2 regions of the Mesorhizobium sp. AR10 genome follow, and region 2 is predicted to be linked to the other one. Evidence: riboswitches for the same ligand, from Rfam matches in the RefSeq annotation. Region 2 holds a riboswitch; the other holds the start of a gene.
What was found. Region 2 has a riboswitch for S-adenosylmethionine ahead of LHFGNBLO_RS04635 (O-succinylhomoserine sulfhydrylase). Riboswitches for the same ligand answer to the same signal wherever they lie in the genome.
Positions count from the first base shown of each region.

Region 1: it holds a riboswitch for S-adenosylmethionine, as region 2 does, so the genes downstream of both, metX (homoserine O-acetyltransferase MetX) here and LHFGNBLO_RS04635 (O-succinylhomoserine sulfhydrylase) in region 2, are expected to answer to the same signal.

Region 1 is NZ_CP080524.1:1,802,026-1,809,840, forward strand. It holds gene LHFGNBLO_RS12220 (glycosyltransferase family 2 protein) at 1-592, opposite strand, end outside; gene LHFGNBLO_RS12225 (DUF1330 domain-containing protein) at 945-1,265, shown strand; gene metW (methionine biosynthesis protein MetW) at 1,289-1,903, opposite strand; gene metX (homoserine O-acetyltransferase MetX) at 1,900-3,069, opposite strand; SAM riboswitch at 3,158-3,235, opposite strand; gene hisC (histidinol-phosphate transaminase) at 3,389-4,498, shown strand; gene LHFGNBLO_RS12245 (prephenate/arogenate dehydrogenase family protein) at 4,503-5,438, shown strand; gene LHFGNBLO_RS12250 (sugar kinase) at 5,444-6,367, opposite strand; gene LHFGNBLO_RS12255 (DUF2125 domain-containing protein) at 6,377-7,375, opposite strand; partial or broken gene LHFGNBLO_RS12260 (gamma-glutamylcyclotransferase) at 7,499-7,815, shown strand, end outside.
Region 2 is NZ_CP080524.1:240,581-248,395, forward strand. It holds gene araD1 (AraD1 family protein) at 1-230, shown strand, start outside; gene LHFGNBLO_RS04625 (ABC transporter substrate-binding protein) at 395-1,162, opposite strand; gene LHFGNBLO_RS04630 (2'-deoxycytidine 5'-triphosphate deaminase) at 1,257-2,351, opposite strand; SAM riboswitch at 2,434-2,511, shown strand; gene LHFGNBLO_RS04635 (O-succinylhomoserine sulfhydrylase) at 2,569-3,759, shown strand; gene LHFGNBLO_RS04640 (ceramide glucosyltransferase) at 3,810-4,967, opposite strand; gene apaG (Co2+/Mg2+ efflux protein ApaG) at 5,176-5,568, shown strand; gene LHFGNBLO_RS04650 (Hsp33 family molecular chaperone) at 5,758-6,786, opposite strand; gene argF (ornithine carbamoyltransferase) at 6,865-7,776, opposite strand; gene LHFGNBLO_RS04660 (aspartate aminotransferase family protein) at 7,793-7,815, opposite strand, start outside.

The DNA.
Region 1 (7,815 bases), 1.6 Mb from region 2:
CCCCACTGCGCCGGGCAAAGCGCAGCAGCAATTCGCGATCCTGCATGCGCGCGATGTCGCTGTCGTAGCCGCCAATCGCCAGCAGGGACTCGCGCCGCGCGGTAATCGCGGAGCCGGCGATGAAGATGGCCTGTGCGACCAAAGCTCTTTCCAGCGAGTTTCCGGTCAGGAAGGCCTCGCGGTTGACGCATTTGGTGCTGCGACCACCCTTAACGGACACGAACGAACTGATCAGGACTTCGAGCGACGGATTTTCGTCGAAGCGCGCTAGCGTTCGCTGCAGCCGGTCTGGCAAGTAGACGTCGTCGGAATCGAGGAAGGTCACGATGGGAGCCCGGGCTCGCTCGATGCCGGCATTGCGGGCCGCATTGGCACCCCGCCATTTCGCGCCGACATAGATGAGGCGCGGATCGTGAATGCGGGCCAGCGCCGCCGCCGTCGCATCGGTCGAGCCGTCATCGACGACGATATGCTCGAAGCGGGTGAGGTTCTGCGCCAGCACGCTCTCCACGGCGCGCACGACCTGATCACGTCGATTGTGGGTCGGCGTGATCACCGTGATGAGAGGAGCTTGGTCCGTCTTTCGGGGCATATGGCTTTCGCTATGCCCCGGATTCTGCAGGGATCGGATAGATTTGATGCTCGCCTTCCATGGCCCGCCCCGGAATTGCGTTCGAATCGACGCTACAAAAAAGCAGCCGTCGTGTCATCACAAAGTGTTGAGCGGAACCTGTCCGGCCCGGCGAATTCCATAACCAGCGCCTCAATTGCCACACCGCCTACCGGCTGGGAATCCCCAAACGGTTTGCGGAAGATATCTTCATCGCCGGCAAAAATGTAAACATACCTATTACTCCCGACGTAATCGACCGGCGTTCAAGGTCCAGGCAGATTGCCCTCATGAAGCCGGTTGTTTCGGCTTCGATCCAACAGGGAGTTCAGCCATGACCGCATACGCCGTTGCCCATATGCGCCAAGCCACAATGGGTCCGCAGATCGTCGAATATCTGCAGAAGATCGATGCCACGCTCGAACCTTTCGGCGGCCGGTTTCTGGTCCATGGCGGCGATGTGGAGGTGATCGAAAACGACTGGCCAGGGCATCTGATTGTCATCGAGTTTCCCGACAGGGAGCATGCACGCGGATGGTATCATTCGCGGGCCTATCAGGAGATCCTGGCGTTGCGCACCGACAACTCGCGCTCCGATGTGGTTTTCGCTGATGGCGTCCGGCATCCGCACAAAGCCACGGATGTTCTGGAATAGGCACGTGGGCCGGCAGGCTTCCGCTATCGCTTCAGCAGAAACACCGCTTGCTGGCCGAAGAAATTCCAGAACCACCACGGCATCGACAGGCCGATCTTCTGGCCGTTGCCGTCGAGCGCGGTTGCCCTCTCGACCGTCGCGCCGAGCTCGTCGCACAGATTGACGAAGTCGCGGATGGTGCAGAAATGGATGTTGGGCGTGTCGTACCAGGAGTAGGGCAGGTCCTTGGTCACCGGCATCCGCCCGTTGAGGAACAGCGACAGGCGCACCCGCCAGTGGCCGAAATTGGGGAAGGAGACGATGGCGCGGTTGCCGATCCTGAGCAGTTCGTCGAGCACCAGCTTCGGGTTGCGGGTCGCCTGCAAGGTCTGCGACAGGACGACGAAATCAAAGCCCTTGTCGGGATAGAATTCGAGGTCCTTGTCGGCGTCGCCCTGGATGACGCTGAGGCCGCGCGCCACGCATTCGTTGACGCCGCGCTGCGACAGCTCCAGCCCGCGGCCGTCGACCTGCTTGGTGTCCTGCAGCAATTCAAGCAGCAAGCCGTCGCCGGAGCCGACGTCCAGCACTCGCGATTGCGGCGGGATGAGATCGGCGACGACTTCGAGGTCGACGCGCTGGGCGCGGTTCACGCTCATAAGGCGAGCCCTCTCGCCCGCGCGGCTGAGCCGATGAAGCCGTTGATGGCGGCGAACAGTTCCGGCTCGTCGAGCAGGAAGGCGTCATGGCCGCGGTCGGTGTCGATCTCGACGAAGGATACGGATGCGCCGGCGGCGTTCAGCGCATGGACGATCGAACGGCTCTCCTCGGTCGGGAACAGCCAATCGCTGGTGAAGGAGACCAGGCAGAAGCGGGTTCTGGTGCCGGCGAAGGCGTCGGCCAGCCGCCCACCGTGGTCGGCGGCGAGGTCGAAATAGTCCATGGAACGGGTCATGTAGAGATAGGAGTTGGCGTCGAAGCGATCGACGAAGGTCATGCCCTGATGACGCAGATAGCTTTCGATCTGGAAGTCGGCGTCGAAACCGAAGGTGAGCGCTTCGCGGTCCTGCAGGTTGCGGCCGAACTTCCGGTGCAGGGCGGCTTCCGACAGATAGGTGATGTGGGCGGCCATGCGCGCCACCGCCAGCCCCTTTTCCGGGCGCTTGCCATGCTCGAAATATTTGCCGCCATGCCAGTCCGGATCGGCCATGACAGCTTGCCGGCCGACCTCGTGGAAGGCGATGTTCTGCGAGGAATGACGCGCGCCGGTGGCGATCGGCAGCGCCGAGAAGACGCGCTCCGGATAGCTCGACGCCCATTCCAGCACCTGCATGCCGCCCATCGAGCCGCCAAGCACCGAGAACAGCTTCTCAATGCCGAAATGGTCGACCAGCATCAATTGCGCCCGGACCATGTCGCGGATGGTGATGATCGGCAGGTCGAGCCCATAGGGCTTGCCGGTGGCGGGATTGGTCGAAGCCGGGCCGGTGGAGCCAAGGCAGCCGCCGATGACGTTGGAGCAGATGACGAAGAAGCGGTTGGTGTCGATGATCTTGCCGGGGCCGATCAGCACTTCCCACCAGCCCGGCTTGCCGGTCACCGGATTGGTGCTGGCGACGTGCTGGTCGCCGGTTAGCGCATGGCAGACGAGGATGGCGTTGGAGCGGGCGTCGTTGAGCGTGCCGTAGGTTTGGTAGGCGATCTGGAACGGCGACAGCAGTGTGCCCGCGTCGAGCTTGAGCGGCTTGTCGGCGCCGAAACGCAACACTGGGCTCGACGGTGCGTCGGCCTCGTTGTTGGTCTTTCCAGCGCGCAGAGCGGCCATTACGTCTCTCTTACATTCCGCATCGATGCGGTCGTCGTCCGGCCGGTCGCGGACAACAAAAAACCGGCAGTGCCTTCGCAAAGCCGGTTACAGGATGCAAACGGCCCTTTAGCAAGTTGTTTAACGTGGCTGCAAGCCGACCGGCCAAATCACCACGGAAGTTGGTATCTCTTCTAGGGCGGACGCGTGCGGGCGTCAACGGTCAGCCGCCCGCACCACTGCCACCTCTCGACATTCCGGGCCACGGCTTGTATTTCCGCAGCGGCTTCTCGGCGGAAGCATTCTCGCCAGCGGAAGCATTCTCGACGGATTTTGCGACATGAACCAGAGACCGGATCAGGCACGGCCAACGCCCCGCGCGGGCATCATGGACATCGAAGCCTATGTGCCGGGCAAGAGCGCCGCACCCGCCGGTGTCGCCAAGGTCTACAAGCTGTCGTCGAACGAGAACCCGCTCGGTCCCTCGCCGAAGGCGATAGAGGCGGCGCGGGAGATTGCTGGAAAGCTCGACATCTATCCCGACGGCACCGCCAGGCGGCTGCGCGAGGCGATCGCCGAGGTGCACGGCCTCAACCCGGCGAACATCATCTGTTCCAACGGTTCGGACGAGATTCTCGGCCTGCTGGCGCAGACCTATCTCGCGCCCGGCGATGAAGCAATTTTCACCGAACACGCCTTCATGGTCTACAAGATCTACATCCAGTCGGCTGGTGCCGTCCCGGTATCGGTCAAGGAGACCGACGAGCGCGCCGACATCGATGCGATCCTTGCCGCGGTGACGCCGCGCACCAAGATTGTTTTCCTCGCCAACCCCAACAACCCGACCGGCACCTATGTGCCGTTCCAGGAGGTGCGCCGCCTGCATGCCGGCCTGCCCCGGAACGTGCTTCTGGTGCTGGATGCCGCCTATGCCGAATATGTCCGCCGCAACGACTATGAAGCCGGCATCGAACTGGTGGGCGGCGCCGAGAATGCGGTCATGACTCGCACCTTCTCCAAGATCGGTCTTGGCGGCGCGCGGATCGGCTGGATGTATGCGCCGACGCATATCGTCGACGCGATCAACCGCGTGCGCGGTCCCTTCAACGTCAACGCGACGGCGATCGAGGCCGGCATAGCCGCGATCCGCGACCGCGCCCATGTCGAGCGCAGCGTCGCCCATAACGAGACCTGGTTGGCCTGGCTGAGCGAGGAATTGACCAGGCTTGGACTGCGGGTGACGCCGAGCGTCGGCAATTTCATCCTCATCCACTTCGCCGACGACCAGAAGCATTCGGCGGCTGCGGCAGACGAATATCTGAGCCAGCGCGGTTATATTTTGCGGCGCGTTTCCGGCTACGGTTTTCCGAATGCGCTGCGCATGAGCATCGGCACCGAAGAGGCCAATCGCGGCGTTGTCGCCGCTCTCACGACATTTCTGAAAAGCTGAAGCAATGACATCACCGATGTTCGAAAAGATCGCGCTGGTCGGTATCGGCCTGATCGGCTCGTCGCTGGCCCGAATCATCCGCCGCGAGGGGCTGGCCCGTCACATCGCCATCTCGACCCGAAGCGCTGCGACGCTGGCGCGAGCGCGCGAACTTGGCCTTGGCGATTCCTACACCACGGATGCGAAAGAGGCGGTCCGCGATGCCGATTTGGTCATCGTTTCGGTGCCGGTCGGCTCTTCGGGCGCGGTCGCCGCCGAAATCGCCCCGGCGCTGAAGCCAGGCGCCATCCTCACCGATGTCGGCTCGACCAAGGCATCGGTCATCGCGCAAATGCAGCCGCATGTGCCCGATGGCGTGCACTTCATTCCCGGCCATCCGCTGGCCGGTACCGAAAAATCGGGACCGGATGCCGGTTTCGCCGATCTGTTCGAGAACCGCTGGTGCATCTTCACGCCGTTGCCCGACACTGATCCAGACGCGTTGGAAAAGCTCTCGGAATTCTGGCGGCGCTGCGGCTCCAACATCGACACGATGGACCCCCAGCATCACGACATGACGCTGGCCATCGTCTCGCATCTGCCGCACATCATCGCCTACAACATCGTCGGCACCGCCGACGATCTGCAGTCGGTGACCAAGTCCGAAGTCATCAAATATTCAGCCTCGGGTTTTCGCGACTTCACCCGTCTCGCCGCCTCCGATCCGACCATGTGGCGGGACGTCTGCCTGCACAACAAGGATGCCATCCTCGAAATGCTGGCGCGGTTTTCGGAAGACCTCGCCTCGCTGCAGCGGGCGATCCGCTGGGGCGACGGCGAAAAGCTGTTCGACCTGTTCACCCGCACCCGCGCCGTGCGCCGCTCGATCATCGAGGCCGGCCAGGACATCGACGTTCCCGATTTCGGACGCCAGGCCGTCGAGCACCCGGCAAAGGGCTGAGTTTTTCAGGCAGGCCAGTGAGCCGCCATCATCGCCAGCGTCTCGGTCCTGTCGGGCGCGCCCAGCCTGCCGCCAAAGCGCAGGCATTTGAGCGCCGCGGCGGCGCTGGCAAAGCGCAACGCGTGTTCGACCGGCATGGCTTCCGCCAATCCGACGGCAAAGGCGCCGTGGAACACGTCGCCGGCAGCCAGCGTGTCCACCGCCTTGATCCTTGGCGCGGCGACATGGCGCACGGATCCGGCGGAGCGGTCGAACCACCAGCTTCCCGCCGCGCCGCCCGTTACCGCGACGAGGGCATCGGTGCGTCGCGCCAGGGCTTCACAGGCCTGTTCCGGGCTAAGCTCCTTGCCGCAGAGGATGCGCGCCGCCGGCTCCGATGCGACAATGTGCGACGCCAGCGGAAACAGGCGTTCCAGCACGTCGAGCGGTGCGGTGTCGGCGTCGAGTATGGCTGGACGGCTGGTGGCTCGCGCCGCAGTCAGAGCCAGGGAGGCAGCGCCCGGCCAGCGCACATCGACCAGCACGGCGTCGAATGCGGAGAGGTCGGTGGCAGGCAGCTTCTCGGGATCGGCCTGGGCGCGCTTGTCATAGAAAGGCACGATGATGCGCTCGCCATGGGCATCGACCAGGATGGAGGACAGCGCCGATCGGGCACCGACGACGCGCCGGACAAATCCGCAATCGACGCCTTCAGCCTCGATCCCGGCGATCAGTTGGTCGCCGACGGCATCATCGCCCGCGCTCGCCCACAGCGATACCTCTGCACCGAGCCGGCGTGCCGCACAGGCAGCGCTCGATGCCATGCCTGCGGCGATCTGGACGCCGTCCGAGGCGATGAACTTGCCCTGATGCGCGGGCAGTGTATCGACGCGAAGGATCGTGTCGAGCGTCAGGGCGCCAACGCTGAGGAGGTTCACGGGTCTGTTCATGAGACTGTGCTATTCGACCGGCTTGATCTTGCCCAGCGGGATGAAGCCGAGCGAGGCCTTGCCCTTGACGATCCTGAGCGGCATTGACGGTTCGTTGCCGAGCAGTGCCAGGCCGGCAAAGCCCTGTTCGATCGGGCCTTTCTGCTCAGGAATGGCGGTGGCAAGGATTGCGGCCACGGCTTTCGGATCCTTCAGCTTGATCGTCAGCTCGGCGTTGACAAGGCCTTCGGCATCGACCGACACCGGGCCGGAAACGGTGATGCGCGCGGTTCCCGACGACAGATCGAGCTTGCGGATATCGACCGCCTGGCCACGCAGACTCTTGGTCTGCGTCTTGATCAGCGCCACGCCGTTCTTGAGCGTCGCGTCGCCGCTGCCGTCGAGCGGCGGCAGCACGCGTCCGCCGATCGCTTCGGGGTCGATTTCGAGATCGGCAAAGCTGCCGGTATAGTCGACGTCCCCGCCGTTAGGACGCAGTTGCCCCGCCGCCGTTCCGGCACTGAACAGCTCTACGGGGTCGGTGTCGTCGGCCGGATCGGTCTGGCCGGAAAGGCCTTCGGCCTGCAGTGAAATGCGCCGGGGCAAGGGCCAGGACAGGTTCACGCTGGCCTGCAGATTGTCCCAGTTGATCCACAACGGCACCATGCCGGGGACCGAGGTTCTGAGCGGTCCCCGCAGGTCGGCGACAGGCGACAAGGGCTGCGTGATCTGTGCGACGGCATTGAAGCTGCCGGTCGAGGCGGCAATGTTCCTGGCGTCATCCTCGTAAGCCATGTTGTCGCAGGAAACGGCAAAGCTGAGCGGGTAGCCGCTGACCGTGAGATTGGCGCACCCGGCCTCGATGCCGTTGCCGTTGAGCGCTGCCACCGCGCTGTCGGCTTCGCTTTTGACCCTGTCCGCCAGATAGAACCAGCCGCCACTGTAGATGCCGAACAGCACGACGATGAAAGCGGCAAGCCAGAACAGGCGGCGGCGGAAATTCGGCGGGCGCTCGTCACTTGACGTCATGCTGCGGCTCTCGTTAACGCGAATGTGGTGAGCGGGCTGTCGTTTTACGCCCAGCAAAAAGGTAGGCAGAACAACACCGATTCCGGTGCGGTGTCGTCACTCTAGTGCATCAGGCTCGGCGATATGGGCGATTTTTGGGTTTTTGGCTACGGGTCACTGATCTGGCGACCGGGATTCGCGCATGTCGAGACGCGGCGCGCGCGCCTGTACGGCTACCGCCGGTCGCTCTGCGTCTATTCCTTCGTGCATCGCGGAACGCGCGAGCGGCCAGGGCTGGTGCTCGGCCTCGACCATGGTGCTCCTGCATCGGGCTGGCCTTTCGCGTGCCCGGCGATTTGCGCGGCGAGGTCATTGCCTATCTGCGCGAGCGTGAACTGGTCACCAATGTCTATCTTGAGCGCGTACTCTCCGTCCGCCTCGACAAGGCCGGGACGAATGGG
Region 2 (7,815 bases):
CCATCGCCAATCTCGAACATCACCATTTCAAATATTCGGCCTTCCGTCAGCCGGGCGACGTGCATGTGCATATGTTCGGCACGGCAACGCTGTCGTTCGCGGACGGCATCAGGACGCAGGCCGGCGACACGTTCGAAATCGAGGCCCAGGATTTCGGCCTGCCACTGCGCAACCCGCTCGAAATCGAGCAGCCGGTGAAAGTGGCGGTGAAGGCGCGCTGTAGCGCCTGATCTCCCCCTCGAGGGGGAGATGTCGCCAAAGGCGACAGAGGGGCTCGCCGCGCGTGGAGCGCCGACGTCTTCCGCGACACCAGACGGCGTTGGCGTTCTACGCGCAGCGACCCCTCTGGCCTGCCGGCCATCTCCCCTCAAAGGGGGAGATTGCAGCTTCACCCTCAATAAATATCGAAGTCGAAATATTTGGCCTGGATCTTCTTGTAGGTGCCGTCGGCGACGATGGCGTCGATTGCCGCGTTGAGCTTGTCGCGCAGCGCGGTGTCCTCCAGGCGAACGGCGATGCCGGCTTCCGTCTCGGTGCCCTTGACGTCGCCAACCAGCTTGCAGCAGTCCTCGCTCGACTTCTTCAGCCAGTCCGTAAGCACGAACTTGTCTGAAATGACAGCGTCGAGACGGCCATTCTGCAGGTCGGTGATCGCCTCTTCCTGGGTCGGGTAGAGCTTTGCTTCAGCGCCGGCCTTGCCATAGACATCCTGGGCATAGGTAGCCTGGGTGGTCGACGCCTGGGCGCCCACAGTCTTGCCAGCAAGTGCCGCAGGTTCGGTCGAAGTGAGATCACTGTCCTTCGGCGCCACCAGAGAAAGCGGGGTCGTATAGTATTTGTTGGTGAAGGAGACCTGCTTCTTGCGCTCCTCGGTGATGCTCATCGAGGCGATGATGGCGTCGAACTTCTTGGCCTGTAGGGCGGGAATGATGCCATCCCAGTCCTGCGTGACGATTTCGCATTCGACCTTCATCTGAGCGCAAAGCGCATCGGCGATGTCGATGTCGAAGCCGACAACCTTGCCGTCCGATGTAATGGTGTTGAACGGCGGATAGGCACCCTCGGTGCCGATCTTCAATTTTTCCTGTGCCTGCGCCGACAAGGCGCCGGCTGCCAGCATCGCAGCGCTTGCTGCCGATATGATCCATCTCGAAATCTGCATTTTTGTTCCCCTAGCAGTTTTGTCGTTTGACGGCCGGCACAGCCAAGCATGGCGCGCCCGGTCAGGCAAGCGCAGTCTGACGGAGATTGGAAGTTCAGCGGGCGGCGCGGAAGTGCTTGGACAGCTTCAGGCCCTGCGCCTGGTAGTTGGAGCCGAGATCGGTGCCGTAGAGCGCCTGCGGCCGCTTCAGCATGTGTTCGTAGACCAGCCGCCCGACGATCTGGCCATGGTCGAGGATAAACGGCACCTCATGGCTGCGCACTTCGAGCACTGCCCGGCTGCCGGTGCCGCCGGACGCCGAATGGCCGAAGCCGGGATCGAAGAAGCCGGCATAGTGGACGCGGAATTCGCCGACCAGCGGATCGAAGGGCGTCATCTCGGCGGCGTAGAGCGGCGGCACGTGCACCGCCTCGCGCGAAACCAGGATGTAGAATTCGTCGGGATCGAGCACCAGTTCGCCGGCGCCGCTCTTGTAGAGCGGCTCCCAGAAGTCGACGACATCCTGCGCGGCGCGCTTGTCGACATCGACCAGGCCGGTGTGATGCTTGCCGCGATAGCCGACCAGACCGTCCTTGTCGCCGTCGAGATCGATCGACAGCGCGATACCGCCGCCGGAAATGTTGGGCGGCTCGGTGGCGACCAGCATCTCGGCACGATGCAATTCGCTCAGCTCGGCTTCCGACAAAAGTGCATTGCCGGTGCGGAACCTGATCTGCGACAGCCGCGAGCCGGTGCGGACCACGATCGGGAAGGTACGCGGGCTGACCTCCAGATAGAGCGGACCGTTGTAGCCGGCAGCGATCTTGTCGAACTCGTGGCCGCGATCGGTCATCACGCGGGTGAAGATGTCGAGCCGCCCGGTCGAGCTCTTCGGATTGGCCGAAGCGGAAACCTCGGCAGGCAGCGCCAGGCTTTCGAGCAGCGGCACGATATAGACGCAGCCTGTTTCCAGCACCGCGCCGTCGGCAAGATCAATTTCGTGCAGCTTCAGCCTGTCGAGCTTTTCGGCGACGCGGTGGCTGGGGCCTGGAAGGAAGGAGGCGCGCACGCGCCAGGCCTTGTCGCCAAGCCTGAGATCAAGGCTGGCCGGCTGGATCTGGTCGGCATCGAGGGCGCGCGGCGACTTCAGCGCGCCCGATTGGAAAAGCGCGGAAATATCCTGATCGGGAAGAATGCCTGTCTGCCGCAAAGCTGGCTCCGCTCGAAGGCCACTGGTACAAACCTCTTAATCAAGCCGGGAATTGACGCAAGCGCGGTGCGGGTCTAAAGGGTCGTTATCCCGTGGTGATTTGGCCGGTCGGCTTGCAGCCACGTTAAACAAGTCGCTAAAGGACCGTCGGGCCGCAAGGCCGTATGGACCGGTTGCGACTTTCGCGGCCGGTTTTTTTGTGTCTGGAACAAAAGCGATGAGCACCAAGAAGCGTAACTGGAAGCCTCAGACCGCACTCGTGCATGCCGGGACCTTGCGTTCCCAATTCGGCGAAACGTCCGAGGCGATGTACCTCACCCAGGGCTATGTCTACGAGACCGCGCAAGCCGCCGAAGCGCGCTTCAAGGGCGAAGAGCCGGGTTTCATCTATTCGCGCTACGCCAATCCCACGGTCGACATGTTCGAAAAGCGCATGTGCGCGCTGGAAGGTGCCGAGGACGCTCGCGCCACCGCTTCCGGCATGGCGGCGGTGACCGCGGCCCTCCTGTGCAGCGCCAGGGCCGGCGACCATATCGTGGCGGCCCGCGCCCTGTTCGGCTCCTGCCGCTGGGTAATCGAGACGCTGGCGCCGAAATACGGCATCGAGGCAACGCTGGTCGACGGCACCGACATCGCCAATTGGGAAAAGGCGGTCAAGCCGAACACCAAACTGTTCTTCCTGGAAAGCCCGACCAATCCGACGCTGGAAGTGGTCGACATCGCCGCTGTCGCCGCGCTTGCCAATTCGATCGGTGCGCGGCTGATCGTAGACAACGTCTTTGCCACCCCCTTGCAGCAAAAGCCTTTGCAGCTTGGCGCTCACATCGTCGTCTATTCGGCGACCAAGCATATTGACGGCCAGGGGCGATGCCTGGGCGGCGTCATCCTGTCGGACAAGAAATGGATCGACGAGAACCTGCACGACTACTTCCGCCACACCGGCCCCAGCCTCTCGCCGTTCAACGCCTGGACGCTGCTGAAGGGGCTGGAGACGCTGACGCTGCGCGTGCGCCAGCAGACGGAAAGTGCGGGCAAAATCGCAGACTTCCTGGCAGAGCGGCCGGAAATCGCGCGCGTCATCTATCCGGGCCGTGCCGACCACCCGCAGGCGGCTGTGGTCAAGAAGCAGATGTCGGGTGGTTCGACGCTGATCTGCCTTGACGTCAAGGGCGGCAAGCAGGCGGCCTTCGCCTTCCAGAACGCGCTCGACATCGTGCTGATCTCCAACAATCTCGGCGACGCCAAGAGCCTGATCACCCATCCGGCGACGACGACGCACAAGAACCTCAGCGACGAAGCCCGTGCCGAACTCGGCATCGGCCCGGGCACGCTGAGGTTGTCCGTCGGCCTCGAGGACGCGGACGATCTGCTCGCGGACATCGAACAGGCGCTCAAGTCAGCCAAATAGGGCGCTGTCAGGCAGGACACTCTCACCTGCCAGGAGGCGGGCGCTACCACTCAGGCGCCCGACGGCGTCTCTTCCAGTTCGGCCGCCATGGCCTTGGTGCGGATGGTCATTGCGTTGCCGCGCCAGTCGACGGCGAAGCCGAGCCAGCCGCGCGCCCAGATGGCGGGAAGCATTACGTCACGCGCGATCATCGCCGGGACCATGCGCAGCGACAGGTACCAGCCCTTGGCCGAGGCCAGGGCGCATTCCGGCAGGTAGGCGACTGCCAGCACGGCAATCGCGGTTGCCGGCAGGCTGAAGCCGGCACCAGCCGCCGCCATCAGCGCCAGCGCCAGTGGCACCGCCGCCCCGGTGAATATCTCGGGCGCGAAGAACAGCGGAAATGTGACGCGGCGCAGGCGAGCCCAGCGAGCCTGGCGCGACCAGATTTCGCCAGGCGTGCGCTGGCCGAGCGGCTGCTCGAAGGGCGAGGCGACAAGATTGACGCGCAATCCGAGCCCGTTGACCAGCTTGGTCGCGGCGGCGTCCTCGGCGATCTCGGCAGCAAGCGCGCGGATGCCGCCATTGGCGTCGAGCATCGGCTTGTTCCACAACATGCTCTTGCCCTGGGCGAAGCCGAGGCCAAGTGCCTCACCGGCATATTGCCAGCGGGCCTGCAGCGTGTTGAGGAAGGCGCATTCGACCTCCGCCCAGAACCCGTCCGGCCGCGAGCCGATCGGCGTCGAGCAGACCAGGCCGGTGTCGGTCCGCCACGCCGCCAGCAAATGTTGGACATAGTCCTTCGGCATCAGCACGTTGGAATCGGCAAGGATGACCCAGTCGTGCCGCGCCGCTTCCCAGCCCTTGACGCAATTGTTGAGTTTCGGATTGCCGCTGATGCGGTCGTCGCCAATCAGCAGCCGGGCCGGTGTCTTCGGAAACAGGGCGATCGCCCTGTTTATCAGCTTGACCACCGGATCGTCGGCATGAGCGACGCAGAAGACGAGTTCGTAGCGCGGCCAGTCGAGCGCAAAGGCGCGCGCCAGCGTCTCCTGCGTAAACGGCTCGACACCACGCGACGGCACCACGATCGACACCGGCGGCTGATTGCCGACGGGCGGCGGGATGATGCGCGGCCGCTTAAGCCGCGATGAGGCGAGCAGGATGCTGGCGAGGTTTGAAAGAAGCAGGGCTGACGAAAGCAGGGCGGCTATGAAGGTCAGTTCCATCGGGATCTGGTCACTCCGGGAAAACCTGGCCACGAACAGCCGTTTTCAACAGTTCGACAGAGCGCTGAGTCGCCCGGCACAAGCCTGCGCACACCATCATTGTCGTGTGTCACTTAAATGACATTGTTTGTCGGCACCTGCCCTTGAGGTCGTTGACCAAGCCGGGGAGAGCGCCGACAGTTCCGTTCGTATGGTCTTGGAGTAGCCAATGTACCGCGCCGTTACGCACAACATCGAAGTGCAGGTCAGGCCGTTCTATCTGGAGGATCGCTCGGATCCGGCGGAGAACCGTTATGTCTGGGGCTATCAGGTGACCATCGACAACCAGTCGGACGATTTCGTGCAGCTTCTATCGCGCTATTGGCACATCACCGACGGCACCGGCCGGGTCGAGGAAGTGCGCGGCGCCGGCGTGGTCGGCGACCAGCCCGAACTCAACCCCGGCGACAGTTATCAGTATACGTCCGGCTGCCCGCTCTCGACACCGTCCGGCATCATGGTCGGCCACTACACGATGCGCAACAAGCGGGGCGAGACGTTCGACATCGCCATCCCCGCCTTCTCGCTCGACCTGCCGGGCACGCGGCGAACGGTGAATTAGCGACTTTCTCCCCGTCTTTATACGGGTAGAAATGCCCGGCAGGGCAATGAGGCGCGGCGCCGGACCGATGAGATTATCTTCCACGCACAAGGGCGTCTAGTGAATGGCGCGGCCATTTGCCGACGGTCACGCTGCCCCTCATCCGCCCTTCGGGCACCTTCTCCCCGAAAACGGGGAGAAGGAAGAGACTTACTGAGCCGCAAACTCCGAAGGGTCGAAGTCATATTGCTTCGAGCAGAACTCGCAGGCCACGTGAATGCCGCCATCCTCGGTGCTGTCCTTGATCTCGTCGGCGGAAAAGCCTTCGAGTATGCCGCGGATCTTGTCGCGCGAGCACGAACACTGGTCGGCGACCGGGACGCCGCCGAAGACGCGGACACCATGCTCGTGGAACAACCGATAAAGCAGCCGCTCGGCGCCGATGGTCGGGTCGATCAGTTCGGTCGGCTCGATGGTGCCGAGCAGCGCCAGCAACTCCTGCCATGAATTGTCGGCCGGATCGTGGATTTCCTCACGCGGATCGCCGTCGCCGCCGGGCAAGTCCGGCACGCGCATGCGTTCGGGCGATTGCGGCAGAAACTGCGCCAAAAGGCCACCGGCGCGCCATTGCTGGCGGGCGCCGCCGACGCCGGGCGTCAACAGCTTGGCCACTGAAAGCCTGAGATCGGTGGGGATCTGCTCCGACTGACGGAAATAGGTGCGGGCGGCCTCTTCCAGCGTTTCGCCGTCGAGCTGGACGATGCCCTGGTAGCGCTGCGTGTGGGCGCCCTGATCGATAGTCAGCGCCAGCACGCCGTTGCCAAGCAGCGTCTGCGGCGAAGTCTCGCCGGCAGCCACCAACGCCTCCAGCCGGTCCGCATCGAAGCGCGCATAGGCGCGCAGCGCCTGCGGCGTGGAGAAATCCGCGACCAGCATGTCGACCGGCCCGTCGGTACGGGTCTGCAGGATGAACTTGCCCTCGAATTTGAGCGAGGTGCCGAGCAGGACCGTCAGCACACAGGCTTCCGCCAGCAGGCGGGCGACCGGCTCGGGGTAGTCGTGGCGGCTGAGGATGGCGTCGAGCATCGGCCCGAGCTGGACGGTGCGGCCGCGCACGTCGAGCGGGCCGACCTCGAAGGGCACGACATGATCGTCGCCGGCGTAGCCGAATTCGCCGAGTTTGGGTTGTTCAGCCAATTGATGAGTTTCCAACATGACAAAGCTCCGGGGCGCGGCCATGCCGCCCTCCGGGGCGCATGCGTCGAAACGCGCGGTTTTTGCGTGATGGCCCGCAGATAGGCATCACGCGCTCCCGGATCAAGCGCCCAGGCACCACGCCAGAACCGCCTTCTGGGCATGGAGCCGGTTTTCGGCCTCGTCGAACACCACGGAATGCGGTCCGTCGATGACCTCGTCGGTGACCTCTTCGCCACGATGCGCCGGCAGGCAGTGCATGAACAGGGCGTCCGGCTTTGCCTTGGCCATCAGTGTCGCATTGACCTGATAGGGCGAGAAGACATTGTGACCGCGCGCGCGGTGTTCCTGGCCCATCGATACCCAGCAATCGGTGACGATGCAATCGGCTTCATGAACGGCTTCCTCGGGCGAACGGGTGAAGTTCAGCTTGCCGCCATGCGCCTTCGACCAGTCGACATGCTTTTGTGCCGGCTCGCTGCCTTCTGGCACGGCGACATTCAGGTTGAAGCGGAACCGCGCCGAGGCCTCCAGCAGCGAATGCAGCACATTGTTGCCGTCGCCCGTCCAGGCGATGGTCTTGCCGGCCACCGGACCGCGATGCTCCTCGAAGGTCATGATGTCGGCCATCAGCTGGCACGGATGGGTGTCGTCGGTCAGCCCGTTGATGACGGGGATGGTGGCGTTCTCGGTCAGTTCGAGCAGCCGCTCATGCGAGGTGGTGCGGATCATGATCGCGTCGACATAGCGCGACAGCACCTTGGCGGTGTCGGCGATGGTCTCGGAACGGCCGAGCTGCATCTCGGTGCCGGTCAGCATGATGGTCTCGCCGCCGAGCTGGCGCATGCCGACGTCGAAGGACACGCGCGTGCGCGTCGATGGCTTGTCGAAGATCATCGCCAGCACCTTGCCCTCGAGCGGTTTTGTCCGCTCGCCGGCCTTGAGCCTGGCCTTTCGCACCACTGCGTCGTCCAGCATGACGCGCAGATCGCCTTCGGAAACGGCGGATAGATCGGTGAAATGGCGAAGGCTCATCAGGACTTTTCCGGGATTACTTCGCGGCAGCCGCGGCGA